3 regions of the Cellulomonas sp. JZ18 genome follow, and region 3 is predicted to be linked to each of the others. Evidence: predicted binding sites of a transcription regulator. Region 3 holds the regulator's gene; each other region holds the start of a gene.
What was found. Region 3 encodes LexA, which represses DNA repair genes until DNA is damaged. Its sites were predicted from a motif close to TCGAACANNTGTTCGA; they were not measured.
Positions count from the first base shown of each region.

Region 1: a site for LexA is predicted at 1,394-1,409, ahead of GC089_RS09255 (Rv2578c family radical SAM protein). Genes of this name have one in related genera too.
Region 2: a site for LexA is predicted at 4,734-4,749, ahead of uvrA (excinuclease ABC subunit UvrA). Genes of this name have one in related genera too.

Region 1 is NZ_CP045245.1:2,042,653-2,050,132, forward strand. It holds partial or broken gene aspS (aspartate--tRNA ligase) at 1-179, opposite strand, end outside; gene GC089_RS09255 (Rv2578c family radical SAM protein) at 267-1,385, opposite strand; gene GC089_RS09260 (hypothetical protein) at 1,500-2,129, opposite strand; gene hisS (histidine--tRNA ligase) at 2,273-3,658, opposite strand; gene GC089_RS09270 (MBL fold metallo-hydrolase) at 3,709-4,431, opposite strand; gene GC089_RS09275 (peptidylprolyl isomerase) at 4,589-5,365, shown strand; gene GC089_RS09280 (DUF349 domain-containing protein) at 5,362-7,275, shown strand.
Region 2 is NZ_CP045245.1:1,815,697-1,823,176, reverse strand. It holds gene uvrC (excinuclease ABC subunit UvrC) at 1-1,237, opposite strand, end outside; gene GC089_RS08275 (OsmC family protein) at 1,304-1,813, shown strand; gene uvrA (excinuclease ABC subunit UvrA) at 1,835-4,702, opposite strand; gene GC089_RS08265 (glycoside hydrolase family 15 protein) at 4,828-6,705, shown strand; gene GC089_RS08260 (MBL fold metallo-hydrolase) at 6,702-7,409, shown strand; gene GC089_RS08255 (acyl-CoA dehydrogenase family protein) at 7,443-7,480, opposite strand, start outside.
Region 3 is NZ_CP045245.1:2,364,206-2,371,685, forward strand. It holds gene GC089_RS10700 (polyphosphate polymerase domain-containing protein) at 1-44, shown strand, start outside; gene GC089_RS19660 (CotH kinase family protein) at 139-1,326, shown strand; gene GC089_RS19665 (CotH kinase family protein) at 1,245-2,273, shown strand; gene serA (phosphoglycerate dehydrogenase) at 2,401-3,600, shown strand; gene GC089_RS10715 (DUF5302 domain-containing protein) at 3,703-3,888, opposite strand; gene nrdR (transcriptional regulator NrdR) at 3,979-4,491, opposite strand; gene GC089_RS10725 (LysM peptidoglycan-binding domain-containing protein) at 4,885-5,298, opposite strand; gene lexA (transcriptional repressor LexA) at 5,544-6,263, shown strand; gene GC089_RS10735 (L-lactate dehydrogenase) at 6,372-7,373, opposite strand; partial or broken gene GC089_RS10740 (ATP-dependent DNA helicase) at 7,451-7,480, opposite strand, start outside.

The DNA.
Region 1 (7,480 bases), 320 kb from region 3:
CGCAGGTTGTGCGCGACCGCCTCGTCACGGACGACGACCTGGGCGATCCCCGAGGCGTCGCGCAGGTCGACGAAGGCCACCCCACCGTGGTCGCGGCGGCGGTCCACCCACCCGGTGAGGGTGACGGTGGTGCCGATGTGCTCGGCTCGCAGGGAGCCGGCGGTGTGGGTGCGGAGCACAGCGTGGTCCTTCGCGCTCGGGGTGACGGGGACGCGTCCGGCGGACGCCCGCACGATCCTAGTGCGCCCCACCTGCGCGGGCCGACGTCAGAACAGCGTCGGCGAGGCGATCGCGGGTGGCGGCGGGGCGGACGTCGACGCCCGTGCGCGTCCGGCGCCCGCTGCGACGGCCTCGTCCGCCGTCTCGCCGACGGCAGGGCCGCCCGACGGCGACGTCGCGGCGGCCCGCCACGCCCGGTGCTCCCGCGGGTCGGCGAACCCGTGCCGCGCCAGCAGGGGCGCGACCCGTGCGTCCAGCCACCGCCGGTACTCCTCCGGCGTGTAGGCGCCGCGCCCGTACAGGCGCCGGTAGCGCGCGAGCAGCCCGGGGCGGTGGGTGCGCAGCCAGTCCTCCATGAGCGGCTTCACCGCCCCGCGCAGGTGCAGCGCCATGACGCTCACACCCGTCGCACCGGCGTCGGCCAGCGCCGCGAGCAGCGCGTCGAGGTGCTCCTCGGAGTCCGTCAGCCACGGCAGCACCGGCGCCACGAGCACGCCGCACGTCAGGCCTGCCTCCCGCACGGCGCGGACGAGCTCGAGCCGTGCCCGCGGCGTCGGCGTGCCCGGCTCCAGGACGCGCTGCAGCTCGTCGTCGACGGTGGCGAGCGAGATGCTCACGGCGACCGACCCGCCGCTCGTGGCGACGTCGGACAGCAGCGGCAGGTCGCGACGCAGCAGCGTGCCCTTCGTCAGCACCGACAGCGGCGTGCCCGACGCCGCGAGCGCCTCGAGGATCCCCGGCATGAGGCGGTACCGGCCCTCGGCCCGCTGGTAGGGGTCGGTGTTGGTCCCGAGCGCGACGTGCTCGCGCCGCCAGGAGCGCCTGCCCAGCTCGGCCCGCAGGACCTCGACGACGTTCGTCTTCACCACGATCTGGGACTCGAAGTCCCGGCCGGCGCCCAGGTCGAGGTACTCGTGCGTGGGACGGGCGAAGCAGTAGGCGCACGCGTGCAGGCACCCGCGCATGGGGTTCACGGTCCAGCGGAACGGCACGCTCGACGCGTCCGGCACCCTGTTCAGGGCGCTGCGGCACAGCACCTCGTGGAACGTGACGCCCGCGAACTCCGGCGTGCGCACGCTGCGCACCAGCCCCGGGAGCGTGCGCAGGTCCATGCCCGGCAGCACGCCGTCGGAGGCCGCCTCGACCTTCTGCCCGTCCCATCGCACGGCACCAGTCGAACACGTGTTCGAACGGGTGTCAACGCCGGCTCCCCGGTCGTCGTCGCACGGGTCGCGCACGTGGCGCGCACCGGCGCCGGTGTCGCCCGGCGGTACCGTCCGTCAGCCCAGGACGACGTGCACGGCCGTGACGGCGGGCCGCGCCGGGACCGACGAGAAGCCGAAGCGGACCGCGGGCACGACCGGTCGCAGGGCACCGAGCGTCCGGTCGCCCCAGCGGGCGTCGATCGCGACGACGGCGTGCTGGTCGTGGGCGGCGTACCGCTCGGGCGTGCCGTCCCGGCCGGCGCCGCGGGTGCGCACGCCCGGCAGCACGGCGCCCGCGACGGCCGCGACGAGGCCCGCCGTCACGGCCGACCGGGTGAGCGGGCGGGGCACGGCGGTGAGCAGGTGGCCGACCGCCGTGCGGTCCCCCAGCACGAGGCGCGCGTCGAGCGGCCCCGCCTCGACGGTCCAGGTGCGTGCGGCGCGGTCCGCCGCGACCCGCACGTCCACGACGTGCACGGCGTCGAACGCGTACAGGCGCGTGACCAGGTCGGCGACGTCGGCACGGGGCGCGAGCAGCACGCGCGTGCCGTCCGCGCGCTCGACCATGACGTCCGCGAACGCGCCGAGCGGTGAGCGCAGCCAGCGCCCGACGACGAGGCGGGTGCCCTCCTGCGTGCCCGCGCCGGCGATGTGCCCGTCGAGCGTGACCCGGTCCCGGGCGGACGGCGCGGCCGCGTGCGTCATGGGCGTCACGCTAGGGGTGTGCGGCCGCGGCTGCGCGCGGGCGGCGCGCGGGACGTCCGCGCCCCCCGCCCGCGGGCGCGGGCGCTGCGACGGTCCGGCGCGTGCCCGCCGGGCGCACCCGGCGCGGCCGTTCCCGGCGCGGGTCAGCCCGCCGGTGTCGCCTCGACGCGCGGCCACAGGTCCTCGGCCGGGGGCGACCACGTCGCCGCGTCGGCGGGCACCTGCTCCCCGGACCGGATGTCCTTGACCTCGTCCTCGCCGGGCGTGCCGTCGGCGCCGTCGTCGCCGACGAACCACACGTAGGGGATGCCGCGCCGGTCCGCGTGCCGGATCTGCTTGCCGAACTTCGCGGCGCTGGGCGCCACCTCGGCGGGCACGCCGCGCGCCCGCAGCGCCGCCGCGACCGCGTCCGAGCGCCCGCGGCGCTCCTCGGACGTCACGGCGACGAGCACGGCCGTGGGCACCGACCGGGTGGCGCGCACGAGACCGGCGCCGAGCAGGCGCGAGACGAGACGCGACACGCCGATGGACAGGCCGACGCCGGGGTAGGTCGTCGCCCCGTCGGACGCGAGCGTGTCGTAGCGCCCGCCGGAGCAGATGGAGCCCAGGTCCTCGTGCCCGACGAGCACCGTCTCGTACACGGAGCCCGTGTAGTAGTCGAGACCGCGCGCGATGCGCAGGTCCGCGACGACGACGCCGGGAGCGCGCTGCGCGGCGGCGGCGACGAGCGCACCCAGCTCCGCGAGCCCCTCCTCGAGCAGGTCGGTCCCGGCGCCGTGCTCGGCGGCGAGGGCGCGCACACGGTCGACGACGCCGGCGTCGTCGCCGCGCACCTCGGCCAGGCGCAGGCACGCCCGCGCCTGCTCGGGCGTGGCGCCGGCCTCGGCGACGAGCAGGTCGGCGACCGCGTCCGGGCCGATCTTGTCCAGCTTGTCGATCGAGCGCAGGACCGCCTCGACGTCGTCCAGCCCGAGACCCCGGTAGAACCCCTCCGCGACCTTCCGGTTGTTCACGAGGATGCGCACGGGCGGCACGCCGATCCCCCGCAGGGCACCGAGGGCGTCCGCCATGACGAGCGGCAGCTCGACCTCGTAGTGGTACGGCAGGGCGCCCGCCCCGACGACGTCGATGTCCGCCTGCACGAACTCCCGGAAGCGCCCGTCCTGGGGGCGCTCGCCGCGCCACACCTTCTGGATCTGGTAGCGCCGGAAGGGGAACGCGAGGTGGCCGGCGTTCTCCAGGACGTAGCGCGCGAACGGCACCGTGAGGTCGAAGTGCAGGCCGAGCCGGCGGCCGGGGTCCTGCTCGTCCGCGTCCGCGTCCTCCTGCAGACGCCGCAGCACGTAGACCTCCTTGGAGGTCTCGCCCTTGCGCAGCAGCTGGTCGAGCGGCTCGACCGCGCGCGTCTCGATCCCCGCGAACCCGTGCAGCTCGAACGTGCGCCGCAGGGTGTCGAGCACGTGCTGCTCGACGAGCCGCCCCTCGGGCAGCCACTCGGGGAATCCGGACAGGGGTGTGGGTCGCGCCATGCGCCCGATGATCCCAGACGTACGACGCCCGTCGGCGCGTCCCGGCGACGTCAGCGCGGGCGCGGCAGGTAGGGGTTGGTCGCAAGCTCGGTCCGCACGTCGGTCGCGGGCCCGTGCCCGGGCAGGACGACGGCGTCCGGCGGGAGCGTCGCGACGACGTCGCGCAGCGTGGCGGCCATCACCGCGTCGTCCCCGCCGGGCAGGTCGGTGCGCCCGATGCTGCCGGCGAACAGCACGTCCCCGGACAGCACGGTCGGGGCGGGACGCCCCTCGTCGACGAGGTACAGGGTGGACCCCTCGGTGTGACCGGGCGCGTGCCGGGCGACCAGCCGCACGTCGTCCCAGACCAGCTCGACGTCGGCCGACCGGCCGTCCGCCGGCGACCCGAACGCCTCGACGCGTGCCGGCGGTCGCCACCCCGCGAGGTCGACGCCCGCGGCGACGAGCGCCTGTGCGAGCGGCCCCCGCGGGTCGTGCCGCGGGTCGAGGACCCCGAGCGTCCCGAACGGGTCCGCCAGGCGGTACGCGTCGGCCGCGTGCAGGACGAGGGGCACGTCGTACGCCGCTGCGAGGGCGGGCGCGTCCCACGTGTGGTCGGCGTGCCCGTGCGTGGCCAGGACGGCCCGGGGCCGCAGGCCCTCCCGCTCGACGAGCGTCCGCACCTGCTCCCCCGCCCCCGCGCCCGCGTCCACGACGACGCACGAGCCGCGCGTCCCGACGACCACCGAGCACCGCGCGCCGAACACGGGTGCGACCAGCGTGAGGATCTGCATGCCCGCACGCTAGACCTCGCGTCCCGCCGTTCGGGCGCCCCGTGCGGGGCACGGCGTGCGGGGTGGTCGCGGCGTGCCGCGCCCTGCCTAGACTGTGCCGGGTCCGGCGGGGGTCCGGGCGCGGCGCGGCGCATGGTCCGCGGGACGACGACGAGGGGTGGCGGTGAACTCCAAGCGCGAGTACGAGCGGCGGCGCTACGAGAAGTGGCAGGCCCGTCGGGCCGCCGCGCAGGCCCGCCACCGGCGTCAGCGCGTGATCGCCGGGGCGGTCGCCGGCGCACTGGTGCTCGGTACGGGCATCGTCGCCGCCGTCGCGCTGTCGCGGGACGAGGACGCTCCCCCGGCCGCCACCGCCACGCCCACCGCCGAGGCGACGCCCGCACCGACGTACCCCGCCCGTGAGGGCAACGGCGGCGTCGTGCCGGACCCCGCCGCGGCGGAGGGACGCACCTGGACCGGCACGATCACGACGTCGCAGGGGCCCGTCGAGGTGGAGCTCGACGGCGCCGTCGCGCCGCAGGCGGTCGCGAACTTCGTGACGCTCGCGCAGGAGGGCTACTTCGACGGCACCCTGTGCCACCGCCTCGTGACCACGGGCATCCACGTGCTGCAGTGCGGGGACCCGACGGCGACCGGCACGGGCGGCCCCGGCTACAGCTGGGGGCCCGTGGAGAACGCCCCGGCGGACGACGTCTACCCCGCCGGCACGATCGCGATGGCCCGCATCGGCAACGACGCCGAGTCGATGGGCAGCCAGTTCTTCCTCGTCTACGAGGACTCGACCATCCCGTCCGACACGGCGGGTGGCTACACCGTGTTCGGCCGCATCACGTCCGGGTTGGACGTCGTGCAGGCCATCGCTGACGCCGGGACGCAGCCGGGCTCCGAGCGGCCCGTCCAGGACGTCACCATCGAGGGAGTGGAGATCCAGTGACCGAGCACACCACGACGCCGTCCGCGGACGACGCCGACCAGGCTCCCGCCCTCACGCAGACGGCGTCCGCGGCCGACCCCGCGGACGTGGGCACCACGGCGCAGACCGACGAGGGCACCACGACCCCCGCCACCGAGGCCGTCCCCGCCGACGACGCCACGAGCACCGACGACGCTGCGCCGACCGCCGCCGAGGACGCCGGCTCACCGTCCGAGGCGGACGCCTCGGCGACGGACGCCGCTCCCGCGGAGCAGACCGGGACCGAGGCGGGCGCCGAGGCGACGACCGGGACCGGCACCGACGCGACGACCGAGGCCGACTCTGCCACCGACGTCCTCGAGGGCGGTACGGCCGCCACGGAGCCGACCCCCGCGCCGACGACGGACGACACCTCCGCGGCGCAGGGCGGTGACGCGCCCGACGTGAGCGCCACCCCGGGGACGGCGTCCGACACCGCAGCGTCCGACACCGCAGCGTCCGACACCGCAGCGTCCACCGAGGCGCCCGCGCCCGCCGCGACCCGCCGTCCCGGTCCCCGCCCGACCCCGGGGTCCGTCCGGCCCGGGCCGCGCCCGACGCCCCGCCCGTCCTCGCACGCTCCCGCCGCGCCCGCGCCGGCCGCGCCCGTCGCGCCGCCGGTCGACCCGGCCGAGGCCGCGCACGCGGCGCAGTTCGGGCGCGTCGACGAGGACGGAACCGTCCACGTCCGCGAGGCCGCGGGCGAGCGCGTCGTGGGGCAGTTCCCCGGGGCGACCGCCGAGGAGGCGCTCGGCCTGTACGTGCGCCGCTTCCTGGACCTGCAGGCCAAGGTCGCGCTGTTCGAGGCCCGGCTGTCCGCGACCGACCTGTCCGTCAAGGAGATCGACCAGACGCTCACGAAGCTCACGCAGGAGCTGGCCGAGCCCGCCGCGGTCGGCGACCTCGACGGCCTCCGCACCCGGCTCGACGGCCTGCGCGAACGCGCCGCCGAGCGCCGTGCCCAGGCGGACGCCGAGCGCCAGGCGGCCCGCGAGGCGGCGGTCGCGGCGCGCACGCGCATCGTCGAGCAGGCCGAGAAGATCGCGACGACGGACCCCGCGCGCCTGCAGTGGCGGCCCGCCGGCGAGCAGCTGCGCGCGCTCCTCGAGCAGTGGAAGGAGGCGCAGCGCCAGGGCCCGCGCATCGACCGCCCCACGGAGGAGTCCCTCTGGAAGCGGTTCAGCCACGCGCGGACCACGTTCGACCGCGAGCGTCGGCACTTCTTCGCCGAGCTCGAGTCGCGCAACGCGGAGGCGAAGGCCACGAAGGAGGCGCTCGTCGCGCAGGCGGAGTCCCTCGCCGGCAGCACCGACTGGGGCGCGACGTCGGCGGCGTTCCGCGACCTCATGGCGCAGTGGAAGGCCGCCGGTCGGGCCAACCGGCAGGTGGACGACGCGCTCTGGGCGCGGTTCCGCGCGGCGCAGGACGCGTTCTTCTCGGCGCGGGACGCGGCGAACCAGGCGGTCGACGCCGAGTTCCGCGCCAACCTCGAGGTCAAGGAGGCGCTGCTCGTCGAGGCGGAGGCCCTCCTGCCGGTGCGTGACATCGGCGCCGCGAAGTCGGCGCTGCGCTCGATCCAGGACCGCTGGGAGGCGGCGGGCAAGGTGCCGCGCGCCGACATCCAGCGCGTGGAGGGCCGTCTGCGCGCCGTGGAGCAGGCCGTGCGCGACGCGGAGAGCGCGCAGTGGCGTCGCACCAACCCCGAGACCCGCGCCCGTGCCGAGGGTGCCGCCGCCCAGCTGGAGCAGGCGATCGCGTCCCTCGAGGCGGACCTCGCTGCGGCGGAGGCTGCCGGCGACCAGCGCCGCGTCAAGGACGCCCGCGCCGCGCTCGACGCGCGCCGGGCCTGGCTCGAGCAGGTGCAGCGGGCCGCGCAGGACGCGCGCGGCTGATCCCGCCGCCCGGGGCGGGCGTCGTCCACAGGACGTCGCCCGCCCCGGACCGAGGGCCCTCGGGTCGTCATGCTGACGTCCATGACGTCGCCCACCCGGGACACCGGCACGGCCGGCCCCTGCTCGCCCGGTCCCTGCTCGCCCGGTCCTCGCCGCGCCCAGGACGGGACCGTTCCGCCGCCCGGTGGGGTCGGCACCGGCCCGG
Region 2 (7,480 bases), 550 kb from region 3:
CGTAGCACTCGATGCGCAACGGCGCGGTGGGCAGGTCGAGGGCCTCCTGGATCTCGCGCAGGGCCTGGCTGCGCGTCGTCAGGTCGCCGGCGCGCCGGGTGCGGTGCAGCGCGAGCGCGTGCTCCGCGTTGCGCAGGACGGTGCGGGCCAGCTCGGCCTTGTCCCCGCGCTGCGGCACGCGCACCTGCACGCGGCTCCCCCGCAGACCGGTCAACCAGGCCTGCACCTGGTCGAGGTTGGCCGGCAGCACGGGCACCAGCACCTCGCGCGGGACGGCGCCCGTGGCGCCGCCCGCGCCCTCCTCGCCGCCGTACACCTGCTGGAGCAGGTGCTCGACGAGCTCCTCGTCGCCGAGGTCCTCGACCTTCTCGACGACCCAGCCGCGCTGACCGCGGATGCGGCCGTCGCGGACGTGGAACACCTGCACGGCCGCCTCGAGCTCGTCCCCCGCCATGGCGAAGATGTCGGCGTCCGTGCCGTCCGACAGCACGACCGCGTTGCGCTCGGTCGCCTTCTCCAGCGTCGCGATGTCGTCGCGCAGGCGAGCCGCCCGCTCGAAGTCCAGCTCGGCGGCCGCCTCCTTCATCCGCTGCGTCAGACGACGGGTGAACCGGGCGGTGTCGCCCGCCATGAAGTCGCAGAAGTCCTGCGCGAGCTGGTGGTGGTCCTCGGTGGAGATCCGCCCGACGCAGGGCGCCGAGCACTTGTCGATGTAGCCCAGCAGGCAGGGGCGCCCCTGCTGGCGCGCGCGCTTGAACACCCCGGCCGAGCACGTGCGCACGGGGAAGACCCGCAGCAGCAGGTCGACCGTCTCGCGGATCGCCCAGGCGTGCGCGTACGGACCGAAGTACCGCGTGCCGGCCCGCTTCGCGCCGCGCATGACCTGCACCCGGGGCACCTCCTCGGCCATCGTGACCGCGAGGTACGGGTAGGACTTGTCGTCGCGGTACTTGACGTTGAACCGGGGGTCGAACTCCTTGATCCAGGAGTACTCGAGCGCGAGCGCCTCGACCTCCGTGCCGACGACCGTCCACTGCACGGACGCCGCGGTGGTCACCATCTGCTGCGTGCGCGGGTGCAGGTGGGCGATGTCCTGGAAGTAGCTGTTCAGCCGGTTGCGCAGGCTCTTCGCCTTGCCGACGTAGACGACGCGGCCGTGCTCGTCACGGAACCGGTACACCCCGGGCGCGTCGGGGATCTCCCCCGGCGCGGGGCGGTAGGTGGCGGGATCGGCCATGCGTTCGAGCCTAGTTCGCCCGTCCGACAGGACCCGTCGCGCGACGGGCGCTCGTAGTGTGACGTCATGCCGCCCGTCCACACGTACACCGTCGACCTGCTGTGGACCGGCGCAGGCGACGCCGGCACCGCCTCCTACACGTCGTACGGCCGCGACCACGAGCTCTCGGCGCCGGGCAAGACCGTGCTCGCGGGTTCCTCGGACCCGGCCTTCCGGGGCGACCCGACGCGGTGGTCGCCGGAGGACCTGCTGGTGGGCGCGCTCGCGCAGTGCCACATGCTGTGGTTCCTGCACCTGGCCGCGCAGCGCGGCGTCGTGGTGGTGGGGTACGCGGACCAGCCGACGGGGTCCATGCGCGTCGAGGCCGCCGGGCACGGCCAGTTCACCGAGGTCGTCCTGCGGCCGCGCGTCCGGGTCCTGGCCGGGGCGACCCTCCCGGACGGTGCGCCGGTCGTCGACGCGGTGCTGGCCGAGCTGCACGTCGCCGCCCACCAGCACTGCTTCATCGCCCGGTCGGTCAACTTCCCCGTGCGGCACGACCCGGCTCCGCTGACCTACGGGACGCCCGCCGGCTGAGCGGCACGACGGGCGCTGCCGTCACGCGCCGACGGCCACCCGCTCCCGCTCCGTCTCGAGCACCTCCGCGAGGAACCGGCCGGTGTGGCTCTCGGGGACCGTCGCGACGTGCTCCGGGGTCCCCTCGGCCACGACCGTGCCGCCGCCGTTGCCGCCCTCGGGTCCCATGTCGATGACCCAGTCGGCGTTCTTGATGACGTCGAGGTTGTGCTCGATCACGATCACCGAGTTCCCCTTGTCGACGAGCGACTGCAGCACGCCGAGCAGCTTGCGGATGTCCTCGAAGTGCAGTCCCGTCGTGGGCTCGTCGAGCACGTACACCGTGCGCCCCGTCGAGCGGCGCTGCAGCTCGGCGGCGAGCTTGACGCGCTGCGCCTCACCGCCGGACAGCGTCGGCGCGGGCTGCCCGAGGCGCACGTAGCCGAGGCCCACGTCGACGAGGGTGCGCAGGTGCCGGGCGATCGCCGGCACGGCCGCGAAGAACTCGGCGGCCTCCGCGATCGGCATGTCGAGCACGTCGGCGACGGTCTTGCCCTTGAAGTGCACCTCGAGCGTCTCGCGGTTGTACCGCGCGCCGTGGCAGACCTCGCACGGCACGTAGACGTCGGGCAGGAAGTTCATCTCGATCTTCAGGGTGCCGTCGCCCGAGCACGCCTCGCAGCGACCGCCCTTGACGTTGAACGAGAACCGTCCGGGCGTGTAGCCGCGGACCTTCGCCTCGGACGTCTCCGCGAACAGCCGTCGGATGTGGTCCCACACCCCGGTGTAGGTCGCGGGGTTGGAGCGCGGCGTGCGGCCGATCGGGCCCTGGTCGACGTGCACGACCTTGTCGAGCTGGTCGAGGCCGGTCACGCGCTTGTGCCGCCCCGCGACCTGGCGCGCGCCGTTCAGCTCGTTCGCCATGACGGTGTAGAGGATCGAGTTGACGAGCGTCGACTTGCCCGAGCCGGAGACGCCCGTGACCGCCGTGAGCGTCCCCAGCGGGAACGACACGTCGATCCCCTTGAGGTTGTGCTCGCGCGCACCGACGACCGTGACCTGGCGCTTCGGGTCGACCGGGCGGCGCGTCGCGGGCGTGCCGATCGCACGTCGGCCGGACAGGTATGCGCCCGTCACCGACTCGCGCGACTCGAGCAGCCCCTGCAGGTCGCCGGAGTGCACGACGCGCCCGCCGTGCTCGCCGGCACCGGGACCGATGTCGACGACCCAGTCCGCGGTGCGGATGGTGTCCTCGTCGTGCTCGACCACGATGAGCGTGTTGCCGAGGTCGCGCAGGCGGGTGAGCGTGTCGATGAGCCGGCGGTTGTCGCGCTGGTGCAGGCCGATCGACGGCTCGTCGAGCACGTAGAGCACCCCGACGAGCCCCGACCCGATCTGCGTCGCGAGCCGGATGCGCTGCGCCTCGCCGCCCGAGAGCGTCCCCGCCGGACGGGACAGCGACAGGTAGTCGAGGCCGACGTCGAGCAGGAAGCCCAGACGCGCCTGGATCTCCTTGAGCACCTGCGCGGCGATCGCGCGCTCGCGCTCCCCGAGCTCGAGGCCGTTGAGGAAGACCGCCGCCTCGTCGATCGGCAGGTCGCACACGTCTGCGATCGACATGCCGCCCACACGCACCGCGAGCACCTCGGGCTTGAGCCGCGCGCCCTGGCAGACCGGGCACGGCACCTCGCGCATGTAGGCCTCGTACTTCTCCTTGCTCCAGTCCGACTCCGTCTCGGCGTGGCGCCGGTGCAGGAACGTGATGACGCCCTCGAAGCCGGTGGAGTAGGTGCGCTCGCGCCCCCACCGGTTCTTGTAGCGGACCTTCACCTCGTGGTTCTGCCCGTGCAGGACGGCGTCCTTGGCGCGCTTCGGCAGCGCACGCCAGGGGGTGTCCATGGAGAAGCCCATGTCCTGCGCCAGCGCGGTCAGCACGCGCGTGAAGTACTCCGACGACACCTGGGCCCACGGCGCCACGGCACCCTGCGCGAGCGAGAGCTCGTCGTCGGGGATCACGAGGTCGGGGTCGACCTCGAGGCGCGAGCCGATGCCCGTGCACTCGGGGCACGCGCCGTAGGGCGCGTTGAACGAGAAGGTGCGCGGCTCGATCTCCTCGAGCGTCAGGACGTGGTCGTTCGGGCAGGCGCGGTTCTCCGAGAACCGGCGCTCGCGCTCGGGGTCGTCCGGGTCGGCGTCGACGAGCTCGACGACGACGAGGCCGCCCGCCAGCTGCAGGGCGGTCTCGACCGAGTCCGTCAGCCGTCGCTGCACGCCCTCGCGCGACACCAGGCGGTCGACGACGACGTCGATGTCGTGCTTGAGCTTCTTCTCCAGCGTCGGGGGCGCGCTGAGCTGGACGACCTCGCCGTCCACCCGCGCACGCGCGAAGCCCTTGCCCTGCAGCTCGCGGAACAGGTCCGCGTACTCGCCCTTGCGCCCGCGCACCACGGGGGCGAGGACCTGGTAGCGCGTGCCCTCGGGGAGCTCGAGCAGCCGGTCGACGATCTGCTGCGGCGTCTGCGCGGTCACGCGCTCGCCGCACACGGGGCAGTACTGCGTACCCGCACGCGCGAACAGCAGGCGCAGGTAGTCGTAGACCTCGGTGATCGTCCCGACCGTCGAGCGGGGGTTGCGGTTCGTCGACTTCTGGTCGATCGACACCGCGGGCGACAGGCCCTCGATGAAGTCGACGTCGGGCTTGTCCATCTGCCCGAGGAACTGCCGCGCGTACGCCGACAGCGACTCGACGTAGCGGCGCTGGCCCTCGGCGAAGATCGTGTCGAACGCGAGCGAGGACTTGCCGGACCCCGACAGGCCCGTGAACGCGATGAGCGCGTCACGGGGCAGGTCGAGGTCGACGTTGCGCAGGTTGTGCTCCCGGGCACCGCGGACCACGAGGCGATCGTTCACAGCGGACGAGTCTACGTCCGGGCACCGACAATCGCACACGTGTTCGAGGTCACGTCCGGCCGGCTCGCACCTGCGGCACGTGCGCCGACGCGCGCCCCCCGCGCGCGACGCGCATGCTGGACGCGATGACGACTCCGCAGCGGCCCGCCGCGGCCCGCCTCCTGCCCGGTCAGGCGCCCATCGAGGAGTACGCGGTGCTCGGCGACGGCCACACGGCCGCGCTGGTGTCGCTGCGTGGCTCGGTCGACTGGCTGTGCCTGCCGCGCTTCGACTCGGACGCCTGCTTCGCCGCGCTCCTCGGCGGTCCCGAGCACGGCCGCTGGCTGCTGACCGTCCCCGACGCCACGCACGTCGCGCGGCGGTGGCGCGGGGACTCGTTCGTGCTGGAGACGACGTACCGCTCCCCCACCGGGACGGCGGTCGTCACCGACGCGATGCCGCTGGGCGACGGCCGCGCCGACCTCGTCCGCCGCGTCACGTGCACGGAGGGCGAGGTGCACGTGGAGCACGAGTGGACCGTGCGCTTCGGCTACGGCGACGTCGAGCCCTGGGTACGCCACGAGCCGGACCGGGACGGCGACGACGCGATCCGGGCCGTCGCAGGGCCGGACTCGCTCGTGCTGCGCGGCGACCGGCTGCCCCGGGCGGACGACCGCCACCACCGCGACGACGTCACGCTGCGTGCGGGCGAGCACCTCGAGCTCGCGCTCACGTGGGTCCCGTCCTGGTGCGAGGTCCCGCCGCGCCTGACCGTCGAGTCCCGCGTCGACTCCACCGCGATCGCGTGGGGCCTGTGGGCGCGCGACTGCACCTACGACGGGCCGTACCGGGAGGCCGTCGTGCGCTCCCTGCTGGTGCTGCGCATGCTCACCGACGCCACGACCGGTGGGATCGTCGCCGCGGCGACGACCTCGCTGCCCGAGTCGCCGGGCGGCGAGCGCAACTGGGACTACCGCTTCTGCTGGCTGCGCGACGCGGCCCTCACGCTCGAGGCGCTCATCGAGCAGGGCTTCCGGGCCGAGGCGACCGAGTGGCGCGACTGGCTCATGCGCGCCGTCGCGGGCGACCCGCGGGACCTGCAGATCATGTACCGGCTCGACGGCGGCCGCCGGCTCCGCGAGGCGACCCTCGACCACCTGCCGGGGTACGCCGGCTCGCGGCCCGTCCGCGTGGGCAACGCGGCCGCCGGCCAGGTGCAGCACGACGTCCTGGGCGAGGTGATGAGCGCGCTGGCCATGGCCCGTGCGGCGGGTCTGGCCGAGACGACCGACTCGTGGTCCCTGCAGCGTCACCTCCTCGACGCCCTGCTCGCCGACTGGCGCCGGCCGGACCGCGGCATCTGGGAGGTGCGCGGCGAGCCGCGTCACTTCACGCACTCCAAGGTCATGGCCTGGGCGGCCGTCGACCGCGCCGTGCGCGCGGCGGAGCTGCACGGCCTGGACGCCCCCCTCGCACGCTGGCGTGCCGTGCGCGACGAGATCCACGCCGACGTGCTCGCGCACGGCTGGTCCGCCGAGCGCGGCACCTTCGTCCAGCACTACGGCGCCCGGCACACGGACGCGTCCCTGCTGCAGATCCCCCAGGTCGGCTTCCTGCCGGCCGACGACCCGCGCGTGCTCGCCACCGTGGCCGCGGTGCGCGAGGAGCTCGAGGTCGCCCCGGGCCTCCTGCTGCGGTACCGCACGGAGCGGACCGACGACGGCCTGCAGGGCCACGAGGCGCCGTTCCTCGCGTGCTCGTTCTGGCTCGCGGACGCCCTCGCCCGGGCCGACGACGTCGAGGGGGCGACCCGCGTGCTCGACGCGCTCGTGCCCCTGGGCGGCGACCTGGGGCTGCTCGCCGAGCAGTACGACCCGGCCACGGGCAGGATGCTCGGCAACGTCCCGCAGGCGCTCTCGCACCTCGCGCTCGTGCGGGCGGCACACAGCCACCAGCTCGCCCTGCGTCGCACCGCCGGGCGCCGCGCGCAGCCGGTGACGGCCGGCAGGGAGGACGCCGCGTGACGTACACCGGTGACGTGCACGTGGGTGGGCCGACGGCGCTGCGCGTGCTCGACGACGCGGAGATCCGCAAGGTGGCGGTCGGCCCGATGGACAACAACGCGTACCTGGTGACGTGCCGCCGGTCCGGGGCGCAGCTGCTCGTCGACGCGGCCGCCGACCCGGACCGGCTGCTCGCGCTCGTGCGGGAGGGGTCGGGGTCGGCGCGCCTCGACGTCGTCGTGACCACGCACCGCCACGCCGACCACCTCGGCGCGCTCGCGTCCGTGGAGGCCGTCACGGGCGCGGTCCTCGCCGCGGGCGCGGACGACGCCGACGCGGTCGCCGCCCAGGTCGACCGCCCGGTCCCCCGTCGGCTGCTGCACGGCGACACCCTGACGGTCGGCCACCTCGTGCTCGAGGTCGTCGGCCTGCGGGGTCACACCCCCGGGTCGGTGGCCCTCGCGCTGCGCGAGCCGGAGCACGTGCAGGCGCCCGACGCCGTGTCGCACCGGGTGCACCTGTTCACCGGCGACAGCCTCTTCCCCGGCGGCGTCGGAGCGACGGGCGGCGAGCCCGCCCGGTTCGCCCAGCTGCTCGACGACGTCGTCACGCGGGTGTTCGACCGCTTCGACGACGCGACGTGGGTCTACCCCGGGCACGGCCGTGACACGACGCTCGGCGCCGAGCGCCCGCAGCTGGCGCAGTGGCGCGAGCGCGGCTGGTGAGCGGACCCGCCGGGCGCCGGCGGGTCCGCGGGGTCACTCCTCGAGCGGTCCCAGCACGGACGCGGCGACCG
Region 3 (7,480 bases):
GGCACCTGCTCCCCCACGTCGCGCCCGCCGGCGCGCCGGACTGACCGCGCCGGCGACCCTCGCCGGCCTGGCCCGCGCCGCCCCGACGCCGTCGGCGGCGCCCGCACCCGCCCGGTCCCCGGGCCCGAGGAGGCACCCATGCCCCGTCCCGTCCGCCGCGCCGTCGTCGCCGCGGCCCTCACCGGCGCCCTCGCCCTCCCGGTCGCGACGGCCCAGGCCGCGGCGCCGCGGGCCGCCGTCGCTCCCGGCGTCGCACCCGCCGCCGTCGCACCAGCCGCCGTCGCACCGGCCGCCGTCGCACCGGCCGCCGTCGCGCCAGCGGACGTCGACACCGGCCTGCTGGGCGACATCACGTTCTCGGTGCCGCCCGGCACCTTCCGGGGCGAGGTGAGCGTGGCGCTCGGGACCACGGTGGCCGGCGCGCTGGTCCGGTACACCACCGACGGCTCGGCCCCGACGGCCTCCTCCCCGGCGTACTCGGCGCCGCTGCGGCTCACCCGCAGCACCGAGGTGCGCGCGCAGGCGTTCGTCGCCGGCGCCCCCACGGGCGCGCCGGGCGCCGCGCAGTACGTCGCCACCGCGGTGTCCGACCCGCACGACCTGCCGGTCCTGCTCGTCGACTCGTTCGGCGGCGGCGTGGTGGGCGACGCGTACCACCGGGCCGCGGTCATGGAGTTCCAGCCCGGCGGCGGCACCACGTCCCTCGCCGCGGAGCCGACCCTGGTCGGCCGCACCGGGTACCGCCTGCGCGGCCAGTCCAGCCGCATGTTCGACAAGAAGCCGTACCGGCTGGAGCTGTGGGACGCCGAGGGCGACGACCTGGACCTGCCGTTCTTCGGCATGCCCGCCGAGTCCGACTGGGTCCTGCGCGGGCCCTTCGCGGACAAGTCGCTGGTCCGCGAGGCGCTCGTCCTCGACATCGGGCGCGAGCTGGGCCTCGACGTCCCGCGGTACCGCTTCGTCGAGGTGTACGTCAACGACGACGCCTCGCCCGTGGCCGCCGACGACTACCGCGGCGTGTACCTGCTGCTCGAGACGATCAAGAACCAGAAGAACCGGCTCGACCTGAAGAAGCTCGACGCGGACGACGTGAGCGCCCCGGCGGTCGAGGGGGCTACATCCTCAAGTTCGAGTGGATGGCGACCGAGGGCACGACGCTGCGCTGCACGGGCGCCGCGGCGACCTGCTGGACGGACCTCGAGGTGCACGACCCGGACGACCTGGTCCCCGCGCAGCAGCAGTGGATCACGCAGTACGTCCAGCGCGTCCACGACGTCCTGCACGGCCCCGGGCGCGCCGACCCCGCGACCGGCTACCCGTCGCTGATCGACGTCGACTCCTTCGTCGACCTCGTCGTCGTCAACGAGCTGAGCCGCAACATGGACGCCTACTACCGCAGCCTCTACCTGTACAAGGACCGCGGCGGGAAGCTGACGGCCGGTCCGCTCTGGGACTACGACCTCACGTTCGGCGTCGGCGGCTTCTTCGGCAACGACCAGACGGCCGGCTGGCAGTACCAGCAGACCCGCCAGCCCGTGGCCACCGACTGGTTCACGGTGCTCATGCAGGACCCCGCGTTCACCAACCGGGTGCGGGCGCGGTGGCAGGAGCTGCGCCGCGGCCCGCTGTCCGACGCGTCGCTGCGCGCGCGGGTCGCGGAGCTCAGCGCGCACGTGGAGGACGCGGCGGGCCGCAACGTCCGGCGGTACCCCAACCTGACGACCCGCATGGTGGGGCCGTTCGTCACGTCCACGACGGGCACGTGGCGCGGCCAGGTGCAGGAGGTGCAGGACTGGGCGCTGCGCCGCGCCGCCTGGCTGGACGGCGCCCAGGCGTGGGGCGCACCGGCGACGCCCGTGCCCACGCCGACGGCGACCGGGCCGACGCCGGGCCCGACGACCACGACCGGTCCGACGCCCACGGCCACCGCCACCCGGACCCCCACGCCCACCGCCTCGCCGACCGCCGCACCCGGTGGCTGCACCGCCACGTTCCGGGTCGTCGCGCGCTGGCAGGGCGGGCTGCAGGGCGAGGTGACGGTGACCGCCGGCGCCACGCCGCTCACCGGCTGGACCGTCGGCATGACGCTGCCGTCGGGAACGAGCCTGCAGCAGTCGTGGAACGCCACGGTCAGCGGGTCGGGCACGTCCCTGCAGGCGCGCGACGCGGGCTGGAACGGTGCGCTGCGCCCCGGCGCGTCGACCACGTTCGGGTTCCTCGCCGGCACGTCGACGGGCGACGGCACTCCGACCCTGACCTGCACGGCGCGGTGAGGGCGGCGTGGTGAGGCCGCAGGGCGGCGCGGGGTGACCCCGGGCGCCGCGTCCGTCGGGGGCGGGCGCGGCGTCCGGTCACCGGGACGGCTTTGGTCCACGAGCCGGACCGGGCGCACCATGGAGCGTGCCCACCGCGCTGCTGCTGGAGAACCTCCACCCCCAGGCCCGCCAGATCCTCGAGACCGCCGGCTTCGACGTCGTGACCCGCACGGGTGCCCTCGACGAGGGCGAGCTCGTCGAGTCCCTCGCGGGCGTCCAGGTGCTCGGGATCCGGTCCAAGACGCACGTCTCGGCGGAGGTCCTCGCCGCTGCGCCGGACCTCGAGGTCGTCGGGGCGTTCTGCATCGGCACGAACCAGATCGACCTGCACGCGGCCTCGTCGCGCGGCATCGCCGTGTTCAACGCGCCGTTCTCCAACACGCGCTCGGTCGTCGAGATCGCGATCGCCGACATCATCGCCCTCACGCGGCGCCTGACGGTCCTCGACAAGGAGATGCACGCCGGCATCTGGAACAAGTCGGCCACGGGCTCGCACGAGGTGCGCGGGCGCACCCTCGGCATCATCGGCTACGGGAACATCGGCACGCAGCTGTCCGTCCTGGCCGAGAACCTCGGCATGTCGGTCGTGTTCTACGACACGGCCGAGAAGCTGGCGCTCGGCAACGCCCGCCGCATGGACACCCTCGACGAGCTGCTCGAGACGGCCGACGTCGTCACGCTGCACGTCGACGGGCGCTCGGGCAACGCCGGCATGTTCGGTGCGAAGCAGTTCGCCCGGATGCGCCCCGGCTCGATCTTCCTCAACCTCTCGCGCGGCTTCGTCGTCGACTACGCCGCGCTGCGCGACGCGGTGCTCGCCGGTCACGTCGTCGGTGCGGCCGTCGACGTGTTCCCGGAGGAGCCCAAGCGCAAGGGCGACCCGTTCGAGTCCGAGCTGCGCGGCCTGCCGAACGTGATCCTCACCCCGCACACGGGCGGGTCGACCGAGGAGGCGCAGGAGGCGATCGGCCAGTTCGTGGCGAACAAGATCCGCGACCACCTCGCCACGGGGTCGACGAACCTGTCGGTGAACCTGCCCAACCTGGCGCTCGACCAGCGCCCGGACGCGCACCGCATCGCGTACCTGCACCGCAACGTGCCCGGCGTCCTCGCCACGATCAACGCGACCCTCGCCGAGCACGGCGTCAACATCGAGGGACAGCTGCTGGCGACGCGCGGCGAGCTCGGGTACGTGGTCACGGACGTGAGCACGCCGGTCGAGCGGGCGGTGGTCGAGGCCCTCGCCGGTCGACCCGAGTCGCTGCGCCTGCGCCTGCTCTCCTGAGCGGCGCGGGTCCCGGCAGGCGTTCCGGTACGACGAGGGGCGCGTCACCACGCAGGTGACGCGCCCCTCGTCGTCGCGCGGACGCCGCGGACCGAGCGACGGTCAGGCGGAGCCGGACTTGCGCTGGAACCGGCGCTGCACCGGACCCGCGGTCTCGGACCCGTGCACGGGACCCGTGTTGCGCGTGCCGTCGGTCGTCCTGTGGCCCTGGGCCTTCTTGCGCTCGAGCGCCTCGCGGAACCGCGCCTTCGCCTCGTCGCTCGCCGAGGTCGGCCTCTCGTTCGCCATGGGCACCTCCGTGGTCGCTGGGAAGGTCCCAGGGTGACGGACGCAGGCCCCGGCGCACCAGCGCTTAGCGCGGCGCGGTCGCGGGCACGGTCAGCGGGCGGCGTCCGGCGCGGTGCCCGGCGCGGTGCCGGAGGCCGCGCCGTCACGCTCCTGCTGCTCGCGCTCGGCACGCAGGACGGCGATGGCCGACTCGAAGTCGTCGAGCGAGTCGAACGCCTGGTAGACGCTCGCGAAGCGCAGGTAGGCGACCTCGTCGAGCTCGCGCAGGGGGCCCAGGATGGCCAGCCCGATCTCGTACGCGTCGATCTCGGCCGAGCCCGCCGAACGGAGCGTCTCCTCGACCTTCTGCGCCAGCAGCGCCAGGTCGTCCTCGCTCACGGGCCGCCCCTGACAGGCCTTGCGCACGCCGTTGGCGATCTTCTCCCGGCTGAAGGGCTCCGTGGCGCCCGAGCGCTTGACCACCGAGAGGCTCGCCGTCTCCACCGTCGTGAACCGCCGGTGGCAGTTCGGGCACTGGCGCCGTCGCCGGATCGAGGACCCGTCGTCGGACGTGCGCGAGTCGACGACGCGCGAGTCGGTGTGCCGGCAGAACGGACAGTGCACGTGAGACCTCTCGGGAGCGGCGTGACGCGACCGCCGAGTTGCCGGTCGGACGTGGTGACGGTAGGCGGTGGCGAGGACGCCCGCAAGCACGGGCGCCGACACCGGCGAGCACGGGCGCGGACGCGGCGCGAGCGCGGGCGCGCACGGCCGCGGGCACGGGGCGCGGACGCCACGAGGGCGGCCGTCGACGACGGCCGCCCTCGCCGGGACGCCCCCGTCCCGCGCGGTACCGACTCGCCACGGCACCGCGATGCAGCACGCCGCGACCGATCGCCGCGGCCCCTCCGGCCGGCCCCCCAGCCTGCCGAGTGAGGTGTGCCTAACCTAGCCGTGCCACCACCGGCCGACAAGCCCGCCCCCGCGCACGACGTACGCGCAGGCGACGACCTGCTCTCACGACACCGGCACCACGACGGTCTGCCCGGCCCGCAGCTTCCCACCGGGCAGCGCGTTCAGCTCGATGAGGCGCAGCACGACGTCACGCACGTCCTCCTCCGGGCCAGCGACCTGCGCGGCGAGGCCCCACAGCGTGTCGCCCGGGGCCACCACCACGCGCTCGACCTCGAGCGCGGACTGCGGACCGTCGGCGACGGCGGAGCGAGCGGTGCCGCCCACGCCCAGCGCGAGCCCGACCGCGAGCAGCCACACCACGACCCGACCACGCCGGGTCAGGCGCAGCGGCTCCTGCGCACGACGCACCGTCGGCGCCCCGTGGACGCGCACCGGGACCCGGCCCCGCCCACCGCTCACCGTCGCCGGTCCGATCGCCATCGCGCTCATGCCCATGCCCTCCGTCGTCTCGAACACCTGTTCGTCGAACGTCTGTACGAGTTCTAGCAGAACCCACCGACACCCGTCGAGACACGCTCGAACAGATGTTTGATCCGGCACCACCGCGCCCCTAGGGTGGGACGCGTCAGGAAGTGCACCACCGACCACCGACACCCGGCTCCGACCAGCGGGGACGCGGCGGGCGCGGTGGCGAGGCGGTCAGGACCGCAGGACCGGGAGGCGCCGTGGGCGGGCAGACGACGGGGACGTCGGGGACGGACGTGCAGGACGTCGTCGACGTCACGGCCGCGCTCGCCGCGGGTGCGGGCAGCGACGGGCTCACGGCACGTCAGCGCCGGGTCCTGGAGACGATCCGCGTCGCCGTCGAGACGCGCGGCTACCCGCCGAGCATGCGGGAGATCGGCGAGGCGGTCGGGCTCACCAGCCCCTCGAGCGTCAAGCACCAGCTCACGGCGCTCGAGCGCAAGGGCTACCTGCGCCGGGACCCGCACCGCCCGCGCGCGATCGAGGTCGTCCAGCCGGACGACGCGCGTCCGGCGCCCACGTCCACCCCGCCCGGCGGCCTGGCGCTCGGCGCCGACGCCCCCGAGCGCGACGGCGCGCCCGCACCGTCGTACGTCCCGGTGGTCGGACGCATCGCGGCCGGCGGTCCGATCCTGGCCGAGCAGGTCGTCGAGGACGTCTTCCCGCTCCCGCGCCAGCTCGTGGGCGACGGCGACCTGTTCCTGCTGCGCGTCGCGGGCGACTCGATGGTCGACGCCGCGATCTGCGACGGGGACTGGGTCGTGGTCCGCCGCCAGCCCGTCGCCGAGAACGGGGAGATCGTCGCCGCGATGATCGACGGCGAGGCGACGGTGAAGACGCTCAAGCGCGCCGACGGGCACGTCTGGCTGCTGCCGCACAACGCCGCGTACGCGCCGATCCTCGGGGACGAGGCGACCGTCCTGGGTCGCGTCGTCAGCGTGCTGCGCAGCCTCTGAGGACGTCGCGGCAGGACGTCACGGGCGCCGTCACGGGACTCGCGCCGCGGGCCGCGGTGCGGTGCGGGACGGGCGCTCCCGTCCGCGCCTGCGGCCCGCGTGCCCGCGTCAGAAACCGAAGCGGCGCGCGACCGACCGGACGGCCTCGGCGGACCGACGCAGCCCCAGCAGCTCGTCGGAGGACATCGGCACCTCCAGGCGCTCGGCGACCCCCGACGCCCCGACGACCGTCGGCACGCTGAGGCACACGTCGGAGATGCCGAGGTAGCCGTCGAGCAGCGACGAGACCGGGAGGATCCGGCGCTCGTCCTTGAGGACCGCCTCGATGATGCGCGAGCCGGCGAGCGCGATCGCGTAGTTCGTCGCGCCCTTGCCCTCGATGATCCGGTACGCGGACTCCACGACCTCGCGCGCGATCGCGTCACGCACCTCGCTCGTCAGCGGCCCGTGGCCGGCCACGCCCGGCCACTCGAGCAGCGGCACCGCGCCGATCGACGCGGAGCTCCACAGCGGCAGCTCGCTGTCACCGTGCTCCCCCGCCACGTACGCGTGGACGTTCTGCACGGCGACGCCCGTGTGCCGGGCGATGAGGTAGCGCAGGCGGGAGGAGTCCAGCACGGTCCCGGAGCCGAACAGCTGCGTCGGCGGCAGGCCCGAGATCTGCAGGGCCGCGTACGTGACCACGTCGACCGGGTTCGTCACCATGACGTGGACGGCGTTCGGAGCGACCTCCACGACGCCCGGCAGGACCTTGCGCACGAGCGAGATCGTCGCCTCGGCGAGGTCGAGGCGGGACTGGCCCGGCCGCTGCTTGGCCCCCGCGGTGAAGACCACGACGTCGCAGTCGCTGAGGACCGCGACGTCGTCGGAGCCGACGACCTCGGCCATGGACATGAACTGGATGCCGTGGCTGAGGTCGAGGACCTCGGCGTCCACCTTCTGCCGGTTGACGTCGAGCAGTGCCACGGTGCGCGCCGCACCGCGCATGAGGGCGGCGTACGCCATCGTCGACCCGACTGCCCCCGCGCCGACGATGCCGACCTTCGAGGTCCGGCGCTGCGGCGTCGGGACGGCGAGCGTGGCGTCGTCGCCCTCGATGTCCTGCGTCATGGCAGCTGGTTCCCCTCGTCACGGGCACGGTGCGCGCGGGACGCACCGGCCCGGCGGACACGTCCCACCCGGCGAGGCTAGCCCGACGCCGACAGGCGTCGCAGCGC